2 regions of the Variovorax sp. OV084 genome follow, and region 1 is predicted to be linked to the other one. Evidence: riboswitches for the same ligand, from Rfam matches in the RefSeq annotation. Region 1 holds a riboswitch; the other holds the start of a gene.
The links. A riboswitch is a leader RNA that binds a small molecule or an ion and turns the genes downstream of it on or off. The one in region 1 is predicted to bind glycine.
Positions count from the first base shown of each region.

Region 1 (6,108 bases):
TTCGCGCGAGTACGGGTGGCTCCACTCGGTGCCGAGCAGGCTCGCAGCCGTGTGCGGCGCGTGCTTGAGCGGGTTGTCTTCCTTCGGCCACACGCCTTCTTCGATGCGGCGGATTTCGCCGCGGATGGCGATCATCGCGTCGATGAAGCGGTCGAGCTCGGCCAGCGGCTCGCTCTCGGTCGGCTCGACCATCAGCGTGCCGGGCACGGGGAAGCTCAGCGTGGGGGCGTGGAAGCCGTAGTCGATCAGGCGCTTGGCCACGTCTTCGGCGGTGACGCCGCTGGTGTCCTTCAGCGGGCGCAGGTCGAGGATGCACTCGTGCGCGACGTGCCCGTTGGGGCTCGCGTACAGCGTGGGGTAGTGGTCCTTCAGGCGCGCGCTGATGTAGTTGGCGCTGAGAATGGCCGTTTCGGTCGCAGCCTGCAGGCCCTTGGCGCCCATCATGCGGCAGTACATCCAGCTGATCGGCAGCACGGCCGCATTGCCCAGCGGTGCGGCCGACACGGCGCCCACGCCGTTCGACGGCACGCCGGCCGTCGCGTGGCCAGGCAGGTATGGCACGAGGTCTTCGACCACGCACACCGGGCCCACGCCGGGGCCGCCGCCGCCGTGCGGAATGCAGAAGGTCTTGTGCAGGTTCAGGTGGCTCACGTCGCCGCCGAACTCGCCCGGCGCAGCCACGCCGACCAGCGCGTTCATGTTGGCGCCGTCGACATACACGCGGCCGCCGTGTTCATGCACCAGCTCGCACAGTTCCTTCACGCGGGTTTCGAACACTCCGTGCGTGCTGGGGTAGGTGATCATCACTGCGGCCAGCTTGTCGCTGTGCTTTTCGCAGGCGCGCTTCAGGTCGTCCATGTCGACGTTGCCCTGCGCGTCGCAGGCCGTCACCACCACCTGCAGGCCCACCATCTGCGCGCTCGCGGGGTTGGTGCCGTGTGCGGAAGACGGAATCAGGCAGATGTTGCGGTGGCCCTGGCCCTTGGCTTCATGGAACGAGCGGATGGCCAGCAGGCCTGCGTACTCGCCTTGCGAGCCGGCGTTGGGCTGCAGGCTGATGCCCGCGTAGCCGGTGGCTTCGCACAGCCAGGCGCGCAGCTGGGCGTCGAGCTGGGCATAGCCCTGCTGCTGCTCGGCGGGCGCGAAGGGGTGGATGTTGGCGAACTCGGGCCAGGTGATGGGGATCATCTCGCTCGTCGCGTTGAGCTTCATCGTGCAACTGCCCAGCGGAATCATGCTGCGGTCGAGCGCCAGGTCTTTGTCCGACAGGCTGCGGATGTAGCGCAGCATCGCGGTTTCGCTCTTGTGGGTGTTGAACACCGGGTGCGTGAGAAAGGCGCTGCTGCGGCGAAGGTCTTCGGGGATCAGCGGCGTGGTGCTGCCCGACAGGTCATCGAAGCGCGGCGCCTGCGTGCCGGCGGGCGCGAAGAGGCTCCACAGGGTTTCGACGTCGGCGCGCGTGCTGGTCTCGTCGAGCGAGATGCCCAGGTGCTGCTGCAGGCGCTGGCGCAGGTTGACGCCGGCGGCTTGCGCGCGCTCGATGATCGCCGGCGTGTCTTCGCCGGTGCGGATGGTCAGTGAATCGAACGCGGTGGTGTTGACCGGCTCGCGGCCCATCTGCGTGAGGCCCTTGGCGAGGATTGCCGTGAGCGCTGCCACTCGCTGCGCAATGCGTGTGAGGCCGTCGGGCCCGTGGTAAACGGCGTACATGCTGGCCACCACGGCCGGCAGCACTTGCGCGGTGCAGATGTTCGACGTTGCCTTCTCGCGGCGGATGTGCTGCTCGCGCGTCTGCAGTGCGAGGCGGTATGCGGGCTGGCCGTGCGTGTCGACGCTCACGCCGACCAGGCGGCCCGGCAGCGAGCGCTTGAATTCGTCGCGGCAGGCCAGGTAGGCGGCGTGCGGGCCGCCGTTGCACAGCGGCATGCCGAAGCGCTGCGTGGTGCCGCAGACGATGTCGGCATCGAACTCGCCGGGCGCGACGAGCAGCGTGAGCGCCAGCAGGTCGGCCGCGACGATGAGGGCGGCGTCGCACTGATGCGCGTGGCCTGCGAGTGGTCGCAGGTCGTGCACGTGGCCGGTGGTGGCGGGGTACTGTGCGAGCGCGGCGAAGAACTCGCCGCTCACCATCAGGTGGGGCAGCGTTTCCGACACGGTGCTCACCTTCACTTCGATGCCCAGCGGCGCGGCGCGCGTCTTGATGACTTCGATGGTCTGGGGATGGCAGTCGCCCGACACCAGGAACACGTTGCTCTTGCTCTTCACGCTGCGCTTGGCCAGCGTCATGGCCTCGGCTGCGGCCGTGGCCTCGTCGAGCATCGAGGCGTTGGCGATGGCCATGCCCGTGAGGTCGCACACCATCGTCTGGAAGTTGAGCAGGGCTTCCATGCGGCCCTGCGAGATTTCGGCCTGGTAGGGCGTGTAGGCGGTGTACCAGGCGGGGTTCTCGAGCACGTTGCGCAAGATGACGCCCGGCGTGTGCGTGCCGTAGTAGCCCTGGCCGATGAAGTTCTTGAACACCTTGTTCTTCGACGCCATCACCTTCAGCTCGGCCAGCGCATCGGCTTCGGTTGCCGGTGCGGGCAGGCGCATCGGCTTTGCGCGGCGGATGGCCGCGGGCACGATGCCGTCGATGAGCTCTGCTCGCGTTTCCGAGCCGATCACCGGCAGCATGCGCGCCTCGTCCGCCGCATCGATGCCGATGTGGCGGGCGAGGAATTCTTCGGCGTTCTCTAGTTCTTGCAAAGAGGGAAGGGCGGGCGTCGGCATGGCGGTGAGGGCTCGGGGAGAAGAAGGAAGGTGGCTGAAGAACTCAGCGGATCAGGATTCGGCGGCGAACTTGTCGTAGGAGGCCGCGTCCAGCAGGGCGTCGAGCTGTGCGGGTTCGCTCAGCTTGACCTTGAAGAACCAGCCGGCGGCCAGTGGGTCGCTGTTGGCCAGCGACGGATCGGCGCGCAGCGCCTCGTTCACTTCGGTGATCTCGCCCGACACGGGCATGAACACGTCGGCCGCGGCCTTGACCGATTCGACGACGCCGGCAACTTCGCCTTGCGCAAAGGTCTTGCCGACTTCGGGCAGGTCGACGAACACCACGTCGCCCAGCGCGTCCTGCGCATGCACGGTGATGCCGACGGTGGCTGCGTCGCCTTCGGCCGACACCCATTCGTGGTCCTTGGTGTACTTGATGCTCATGGAAAAACTCCTCGTGGAAAAAATGAATCGGGGTGTAGAGCCTAGCCGGGTCGACCGGGCTCAGCCGCGGTAGTAGCGGGTGGGCACGAAAGGCATCGTCGAGACCTCCATCGGCACCGGCTTGCCGCGCACGATGGCCTGCACGCGCGTGCCCGGTTCGGCAAAAGCGGTGGCCACGTAGCCCATCGCGATGCAGCGGTCGGCCGTCGGGCCGAGCAGGCCGCTGGTGACGACGCCGATGTCGTGGCCTTCGAAAGATTGCAGCACCGTGCCGTCGCGCACCGGAATGCGTTCGAGGGCGACGAGGCCCACGCGCTTGCGCTTCAGCGTGTCGTGGTCGGTGTGGCCGGCAGCGCCTGCGGCAGCGACGGCAAGCTGCGCGAGGATCTTTGTCGCGCCTGGAAAGCCGCCTTCGCGCGCGCCGCCCGTGCGGCGCACCTTCTGCATCGCCCAGTTGAGCGAGGCCTCGACCGGCGTGGTGGTGGTGTCGATGTCGTTGCCGTAGAGGCAAAGCCCGGCTTCGAGCCGCAGCGAATTGCGCGCGCCCAGGCCAATGGGCTTGACCTCGGGTTGGGCCAGCAGCAGGCGGGCCAGCGCCTCGGCGTCCTTCGCGGCCACCGAGATCTCGAAGCCGTCTTCGCCGGTGTAGCCGCTGCGGGTGACGAAGGCGGCAATGCCGCCGATCTGCACCGCACCGCCCGTCATGAACACGAAGCGCTCGATGCCGGGCGACAGCCGCGCCAGCGTGGCCGCGGCCTGCGGGCCCTGCAGCGCGAGCAGGGCGTGGTCGGGCAGGGGCTGCACTTGGCAGCGGCTGCCGATCTTCTGCTGGATGTGGGCGATGTCGGCCACCTTGCAGGCGCCGTTGACGATCACGAAGATCGAGCCGTTGCCTTCATTGAAGAACATCAGGTCGTCGAGGATGCCGCCTTCGTCGTTCAGCAGCAGGCCGTAGCGCTGCTTGCCGGCGGGCAGGTCGATCACGTCGACTGGCATCAGGGTTTCGAAGGCGGCCGCTGCATCGGGCCCGACGAGGCGCAGCTGGCCCATGTGGGAAATGTCGAACAGGCCGGCCGCATCGCGCGTGTGCTTGTGCTCGGCCATCAGGCCGGCGGGGTACTGCACCGGCATCGAATAGCCGGCAAAGGGGACCATGCGGGCACCGAGCTCCACGTGGAGGTCGTGCAGCGGCGTCTTGAGAAGTTCGGTAGCGGGGGCGGAAGAAGCAGCCACGGGGCACTCCAAAGGGGCAGACGAAATCCATGACGCAAGCCATGGGCCACCCCTGCTGTCCGCTTTACCTGAGAGATTCGCCCCACGATCGGGGTTTGCTCCTTCGGTGGGCCGATGGGCAGTTTTCACTGCAACGGCCTCTCTCCAGCAAGGAAACGCCGGTGTTCACCGGCGCCTTGTCAGTCCTTTTGCCTGAGCGTTCGGGAAACCCCTGCGCCTTCGGCGGCCCCGGCACGCGGGGCTCTCTCCTGACCCTGGCGAGTGTAGTGGATCGCGCGGGGCCGGGGTTCGGCGTCAGTGGATGATTTCGGCCGGCGGCAGCAGCTTGTCGATGCGCTCGCGCAGCGATTCGGCCCGCTCCACCCCGGCGGTTTTCTCGATCTCGGTGAGCATCAGCGCGGCGATGGTCAGCATCGCCTCGCGGTCGCGGGCCTCGCGCAGGGCGTCGCGCATCTGCAGCGCGAATTTCGGGTCGCGCCGCACGAACATGCGCTCGCAGATGTCGAACAGGAACATGCGCGTGGTGGCCAGCGAGCGCTTGCCGTCGAAGGTGTCGGCCGAGGTGGTGGCGACCTGGATCGGCTCGGCGGCGGCGATAGGCGCGGGCCGGGCGGGGGCTGCTACCGGTGCGGGCGCCGGTGCCGCAGCAGCAGCCTGCGGGGCCTGCAGGTAACCCCGCTGCACCAGCGCCTGGATCGCCTGTTCGGCTTCAACCCGGTTGGAGAACAGCGGACTGAAGTCGGTCAGCGAGCGCCGGCCATCGGCCATCAGCAGCAGGGCGCGCTCACGCTGGCTGAGCGTGCGCTGTCCGCCCTGGAGTTCGTCGCGCGCCTTGTCGGTCTTGGTGGGAAACATGGCAGCCACAGCTTTCGGGAATCGAGGGCTGCAGCATCGTTGCAAGTGGTGACATCTTCATGAACCGTTTGCCTTACAGGGGCAATCGCGGCTGGCCTTCAGCCCGCGCTTTCCTTGCGTATGAGCCACTGGTTGCCCACGCGCTGCAATTCCAGCGTCTTGCGGCTCTTCTCGCGCAGCTTGTCGGCGCTGTAGGTCTGTTGAAAGCTCGCGCTGGCCGCCTGCCCCTGGACGCTGATGACCAGGCTGTCGATGCTCACGCTGATGGTCGTCTTGTCGGTAATGCGCGCGCGGCGGTCCGCCTCCCAGGCCTTGCGGTCCTGGCCTCGCGGCGGCGTGAAGTCGGGTGCATAGGCGGCCAGGTAGCGCACCACGTCCCGGGCTGACCAGGCCGCGGCCCAGGCGCGCACGGCGGCTTCGACTTCGCGGATGCTGGAGGCGGGATCGGCCGGCGCTGCTGCCGATACGGGGGCTGGTGCCGCGGCGGGCGTTGCGGGCGGGGCGCCGAAGGCAGCCGGAGCCAGCAAGGCGCCGCCCAGCAGGCAGCTCAGGAATCGATTCATGGCGCAGTCCCCTCCTTGTCGGTTGTTGGCCCTTGGCCCGTCGCCCGATTCTGGCAGTGAACATCCGCCGATTCACCGGGCCGATCAGGCCCCGGAGCCCGGGCCGCTACTTGAACCCGAGCACGTGCGGCAGCCACGTGCTCAGCGCGGGCACGAAGGTCAGGATGACCAGCACCGCCCCATGGGCCCAAAGGAACGGCACCAGCTCCTTCACCAGCGCCGACATCGGTACCTTCGACACGTTGCAGGTCACGAACAGCAGCCC
Region 1 is NZ_FOII01000001.1:18,855-24,962, forward strand. Features, by position in the region: gene gcvP (aminomethyl-transferring glycine dehydrogenase) at 1-2,769, opposite strand, end outside; gene gcvH (glycine cleavage system protein GcvH) at 2,821-3,192, opposite strand; gene gcvT (glycine cleavage system aminomethyltransferase GcvT) at 3,253-4,425, opposite strand; glycine riboswitch at 4,471-4,583, opposite strand; glycine riboswitch at 4,596-4,686, opposite strand; gene BMW87_RS00125 (hypothetical protein) at 4,720-5,280, opposite strand; gene BMW87_RS00130 (L,D-transpeptidase Cds6 family protein) at 5,379-5,843, opposite strand; gene BMW87_RS00135 (TRAP transporter large permease) at 5,950-6,108, opposite strand, start outside.

Region 2 (6,108 bases), on a different contig from region 1:
TCCCCATCAAACAAGCTCATTCAATCTACACCCAGCCTGGGGCGAAAATCTTCAGCGTTCGAACAGTTCCGCCTGGTCCAACGACAGACCGGCCAGATCCTTCGTGGACAGGACTGGCGAAACGCCGACCTCCGGCCAACGGATTCCAATGGCCTTGTCATCCCACCGGATGGCTCGTTCATGCGCCGGCGCATAGTAGTCGGTGGTCTTGTAGAGAAAATCCGCCGATTCGCTCAATACAAGGAAGCCGTGCGCAAAGCCTTCGGGCACCCAGAGTTGCTTGTGGTTGTCTTCAGTAAGCTCCACGCCCACCCATTGGCCAAATGTTCGCGAGGCGCGACGAATGTCCACCGCCACATCGAACACGGCGCCACGCACCACGCGCACCAGCTTGCCCTGTGTCTGCTGCAGTTGGTAGTGCAATCCGCGCAGCACACCCTTGGCTGAACGCGAATGATTGTCCTGGACGAACTCGACATGCCGGCCCACGGCTTCGTCGAAGGCCCGGCCGTTAAAGCTCTCATAGAAAAATCCCCGTGCGTCGCCGAACACCTTTGGCTCGACGATCAGCACATCGGGAATGACGGTGGAGGTGACCTTCACGAGCGGACCTCTTCACTCAGCAGATGCTTCAGGTACTTGCCATACCCGCTCTTGGCCAGCGGCGTTGCCAGCTTCTCGAGTTCTTCACTTGTAATAAACCCATTGCGCCAAGCGATCTCTTCAGGACAGGCAATCTTCAACCCCTGCCGATGCTCCAGCGTCGCAATGAACTGCCCCGCTTCCAGCAGGCTGTCGTGCGTGCCCGTGTCCAGCCATGCATAGCCGCGCTGCATGATTTGCACATTCAGCTGATCGCGATCCAGGTAGGCTTGGTTCACCGCGGTGATCTCCAGCTCCCCACGCGCGCTTGGCTTTACAGCCTTGGCGATGTCGACAACCTGGTTGTCGTAGAAGTACAGCCCCGTCACCGCATAGCTGCTCTTGGGCTTCAGCGGCTTCTCTTCGATGCTGCTCGCCTTGCCCTTGGCGTCGAAGGCCACCACGCCGTATCGCTCCGGGTCCTGAACGTGGTACGCGAACACCGTGGCCCCGGAAGTCTTCGTGTCCGCCTCGGACAGCAGGTGCACAAGGTCATGCCCGTAGAAGATGTTGTCCCCCAGCACAAGTGCACTCGGAGAGTTCCCGACGAACTTGTCCCCGATGATGAACGCCTGCGCCAGCCCGTCAGGGCTGGGCTGCACCGCGTACTGCAGGTTGATCCCCCACTGGCTCCCATCGCCCAGCAATTGCTCGAACCGCGGCGTGTCCTGCGGCGTGCTGATGATCAGGATGTCGCGCATTCCGCCCAGCATCAGCGTGCTCAGCGGGTAATAGATCATCGGCTTGTCGTACACCGGCAGCAGCTGCTTGCTGAGCGCCAGGGTCGCGGGGTGCAGGCGGGTGCCCGAGCCACCGGCCAGGATGATGCCTTTGCGTTGCGTCGTCTTGGTCATGTTCTTTTTCTCGTGAAAGTTCAAAGAATCTCGCGCAGCATGCGCGCGACGCCTTCCTGCCAGGGCGGCAGGCGCAGGCCGAACGTGGTCTGCAGCTTGGTGGTGTCCAGGCGCGAGTTGTGCGGGCGCTTTGCCGGGGTCGGGAAGGCACTGGTCGGCACGGCCTCGACGGCCTCCGGTCCGGCCTTGAGTTCGACACCGGCCGCCTTGGCTTGCTCGATCACGAAGCGCGCATATCCGTACCAGCTGGTCTCGCCGCCGGCGATGGCGTGATAGAGGCCAGCCTTGGCCGGGTCCTGCAGCGTCGCCCGGATGGCATGCGCCGTCACGTCGGCCAGCAGCTCCGCACCCGTGGGCGCGCCGAATTGGTCGTCGATGACGGTCAGCTTGTCGCGCTCCTTCGCCAGTCGCAGCATCGTCTTGGCGAAGTTGCCGCCGCGCGCGGCATACACCCAGCTGGTGCGGAAGATCAGGTGACGAGCGCAGTTCTGGGTCACCAGTTGCTCGCCTTCGAGCTTGGTGCGCCCGTACACGCTGAGCGGGCCGGTCGCGTCGTCTTCCTTCCAGGGCCTGGTGCCGCTGCCGTCGAAGACATAGTCGGTCGAGTAATGCACCATCAGCGCGCCGATCTGCTGGGCCGCCTCGGCCACGATTCCCGGAGAGGTGGCGTTGAGCTTGCGCGCGAAGTCAGGTTCGCTCTCGGCCTTGTCGACGGCCGTGTGCGCCGCCGCATTGACGATCACATCGGGACGCACCTTCAATACTGTCTCGGCCAGTTGCTCCGGCCGGCTGAAGTCGGCGTTGAAATCGGTGCTGTCGAAGTCGAGCGCGACCAGTTCACCCAGGGGCGCCAGGCTGCGCTGCAGCTCCCAGCCGACCTGTCCGCCCTTGCCCAGCAGCAGCAACTTCATGCCGCAGCCTTCGTCGTGTCGTATTGCTTCTCGACCCACTCGCGATACGCGCCGCTTTGCACGTTGCGCACCCACTCGCCATTGGCCAGATACCACTCGACGGTCTTGCGGATGCCGGTGTCGAAGGTCTCGGCGGGCTTCCAGCCGAGCTCGGCCTCGAGCTTGCGCGCATCGATGGCGTAGCGACGGTCGTGGCCGGGGCGATCGGTGACGTAGGTGATCTGTTCCTTGTAGGGCTTGCCGTCGGCCCTGGGGCGCAGCTCGTCGAGCAGCGCACACACGGTGTTGACGATCTCGATGTTGGGCTTCTCGTTCCAGCCGCCCACGTTGTAGGTCTCGCCAAGCTTGCCGGCTTCGAGCACGCGGCGGATGGCGCTGCAGTGGTCCTTCACGTAGAGCCAGTCGCGCACCTGCATGCCGTCGCCGTACACGGGCAGGTTCTTGCCGGCCAGCGCGTTGACGATCATCAGCGGGATGAGCTTCTCCGGGAAGTGGAAGGGGCCGTAGTTGTTGGAGCAGTTGGTGGTCAGCACCGGCAGGCCGTAGGTGTGGTGCCAGGCACGCACGAGGTGGTCGCTGGCGGCCTTGCTGGCTGAATACGGGCTGTTGGGCTCGTACTTGTTCTCTTCGGTGAAGGCGGGGTCGGTCTTCGACAGCGAGCCGTAGACCTCGTCGGTGGACACGTGCAGGAAGCGGAAGGCCGTCTTCTGCTCGGCTGGCAGCGCGCTCCAGTGGCCGCGCACGGATTCGAGCAGGCGGAAGGTGCCCAGCACGTTGGTCTGCACGAAGTCTTCGGGGCCGTGGATGGAGCGGTCCACGTGCGATTCGGCGGCGAAGTTGACCACGGCGCGCGGCTTGTGCTCGGCCAGCAGGCGGTCGATGAGGGCGCTGTCGCCGATGTCGCCCTGCACGAAGATGTGTTTCGGGTTGCCCTTGAGCGACGCGAGGGTCTCGAGGTTGCCTGCGTAGGTCAGCTTGTCGAGGTTCACGACCGGCTCTTCGCCGTTGGCGATCCAGTCGAGTACGAAATTGGCGCCGATGAAGCCAGCGCCGCCGGTAACCAGGATCATGAAGTCCCCTGCTGATATATGGAACGATCGCCTTGCGGCAAATCAACAGGCGATTATCCCATTCGGCCAGAGGAGAGAAATCAAAGGTTGGCGCCCGCGCAAGCCCCGCCTACAATCGCCCCACTGCAGGAGAGCGGGCCACCCCGGTGGCCCTACCGAAGGCGCAAACTCCCATAAACGCTCAGGTCGGTCCGAACAAGGGACCTGTACTGCACCAACTGAAACGCCGTCTGGAGAGCCATCACACCGCCCAACGTGGTCGTGATGCACCGAAGGAGCAAACCCTCTGCGGGCGCAGCGGGTGAATCTCTCAGGTACCGAGGACAGGGGGAGCGGCAACTTGGACTACGGTCGTCCGGTTGCTTTGCTATTCATTCAATAGCACACCACGCCCGTCGTTCAAGCGCTGCAACCTCAAAGGTACTTGAAATGCGCGTGATCGTTCTTGGCGCCGGCCTGCTCGGCGTGACCTCGGCTTACTACCTCCAGCAACTCGGCCACGAAGTGACCGTGATCGACCGGCAAGCCACCCCAGCCGCCGAAACCAGCTTCGCCAACGGTGGGCAGATCTCCGTCAGCCACGCCGAGCCCTGGGCCAACCCCAGCGCGCCGCTCAAGGTGCTGCAGTGGCTGGGCAAGGAAGATGCTCCGCTGCTCTTCCGCATCCGCGCCGACATGCGCCAGTGGCTCTGGGGCCTCCAGTTCCTGCGCGAATGCACGCCGGCGCGCACCCGCCACAACATCGAGCAGATCGTGCGTCTCGGAACATACAGCCGCTCGATGTTGCAACAGTTGCGCCGCGACACCGGCCTGAACTACGACCAGCGCACGCAGGGCATCCTGCACTTCTACACGACGCAAAAAGAGTTCGACGGCGCCCTCGCGCCCGCCGAGCAGATGCGCGCCCTGGGCTGCGAGCGCCAGGTCATCTCGGCCGACGAAGCCGTGAAGATCGAGCCCGCCCTCGCCCACATCCGCCCGAAGCTGGCCGGCGCCACCTACACGGCCGAGGACGAGTCCGGCGACGCCAACCGCTTCGCGCGCGAACTGGTGGGCCTGGCCACCGCGGCGGGCGTCAAGTTCCTGATGAGCCACACCGTGACCGCGCTGCGCGAAGCCGGCGGCAGCATCGATCACGTCGAAGCCACCGACAGCGAAGGCCGCTTCCAGCGCATCCGCGGCGACGCCTTCGTGCTGGCGATGGGTTCATTGAGCCCGCTGTATGCCGCCCCGCTGGGCATTCGCCTGCCGATCTACCCGGCCAAAGGCTATTCGGTGACGCTGCCCGTCAAGGACGCGTCGAAGGCCCACCAGGTCTCGCTGACGGATGACGAATTCAAGCTCGTGTTTTCGCGCTACACCTCGGAGTCGGGCGACCGCCTGCGCATCGCCGGCACGGCCGAGCTCAACGGCTATGACCGCGACCTGAACCGCGTGCGCTGCGAAGCCATCGTGCGCCGCGTCGAAGAGCTCTTCCCCGGCGCTGGCGACACCACGCAGGCCCAGTTCTGGACCGGTCTGCGCCCCGCCACGCCGAGCAACGTGCCGCTGATCGGCAAGACCAGGCTTCCGAACCTGTTCCTCAACACGGGCCACGGCACGCTCGGCTGGACGCATGCCTGCGGCTCGGGCAAGTCGATCGCGCGGATCGTGAGCGGGCTGGCGCCGGAGGTGGATTTCGCGTTCACCGGCATGCCTGCGCCCGCGCCGCGCGCGCTGCAGCCGGCCTGATCGCGTTCAGTCGTTGGCCGTAAACACCGTCAGCACCCCGGTATAGCCATACAGGTGATGCCGGGCAATCTCGCCCGCAGCGAAGAACCCGACCAGCGGCACGTCGCCCAGCGCGTGCCGCACGATCTGCAACTCAGCGCCCGGTGCGCCGAAATGCGGCCCGCCGCGCCCCGAGCAGCTCACGTACACCGCCCCTGCGATGCGCCGTGCCGGATGCGGCGCCGCCTCGGCTTCGCCCGCCGCCACGGCGCGCGCGGTGGCGAGCGTCTGCTCTTCGGGCTCCAGTTCCTCGCGGATTTCCGCGCAGATGCGCATCAGGTCGGCCCGCGCGGCCTGCGCGTTGCGGCGGCAGAAGGTCAGCCGCATGCCGGCCTCGGCCACATCGGCAATGGCGATGCCGCGCCGCGTCGGGTCCAGCCCGATGATGTGGCGCACCAGCACGTCGGCGCCCAGGTCGCCGGTGCGGCGGATGCCGTCGCTACCGGCATCGGCCAGGCCGACCAGCGTGTTGCGCACGGCGTCGATGGCCTCCTGCGGCCGTTCGAGCGACACCTGCAGATCGGCCAGCAGCACGTCGAGCGCCGGCTCGCCGTCGAGCTTCAGCAGCAGATTGCCGTCGGCCTCGGTGATCTCGCGTTCGCGCACTGCCCCCGAGCGCAGCGGCTGGCAGCCCTGCGTGACGCGCGACACCAGCCGTACGCCTTCGCCGAACACCACGCCCGACAGGCCGCCCGAGAACACCCCACCCGCCGCCCCGTGCCCGCGGATGTTGCCGTTGCCGCCGACTGCGAATTGCAGCGCGCTGCCGCGCCCCGAAGACAGCCCGCCGAACAGATAACCCGTGTCGGTGCGCCCCGCCATCTCGGCGATCAGCTCGGCCAGGTCGGGCGTTGCCGGGTC
Region 2 is NZ_FOII01000012.1:68,351-74,458, forward strand. Features, by position in the region: gene rfbC (dTDP-4-dehydrorhamnose 3,5-epimerase) at 52-603, opposite strand; gene rfbA (glucose-1-phosphate thymidylyltransferase RfbA) at 600-1,496, opposite strand; gene rfbD (dTDP-4-dehydrorhamnose reductase) at 1,517-2,407, opposite strand; gene rfbB (dTDP-glucose 4,6-dehydratase) at 2,404-3,477, opposite strand; glycine riboswitch at 3,594-3,694, shown strand; glycine riboswitch at 3,698-3,814, shown strand; gene BMW87_RS24590 (D-amino acid dehydrogenase) at 3,907-5,208, shown strand; gene BMW87_RS24595 (FIST signal transduction protein) at 5,215-6,108, opposite strand, start outside.
Region 2: linked by a shared signal. The riboswitch ahead of BMW87_RS24590 (D-amino acid dehydrogenase) and the one ahead of gcvT (glycine cleavage system aminomethyltransferase GcvT) in region 1 are both predicted to bind glycine.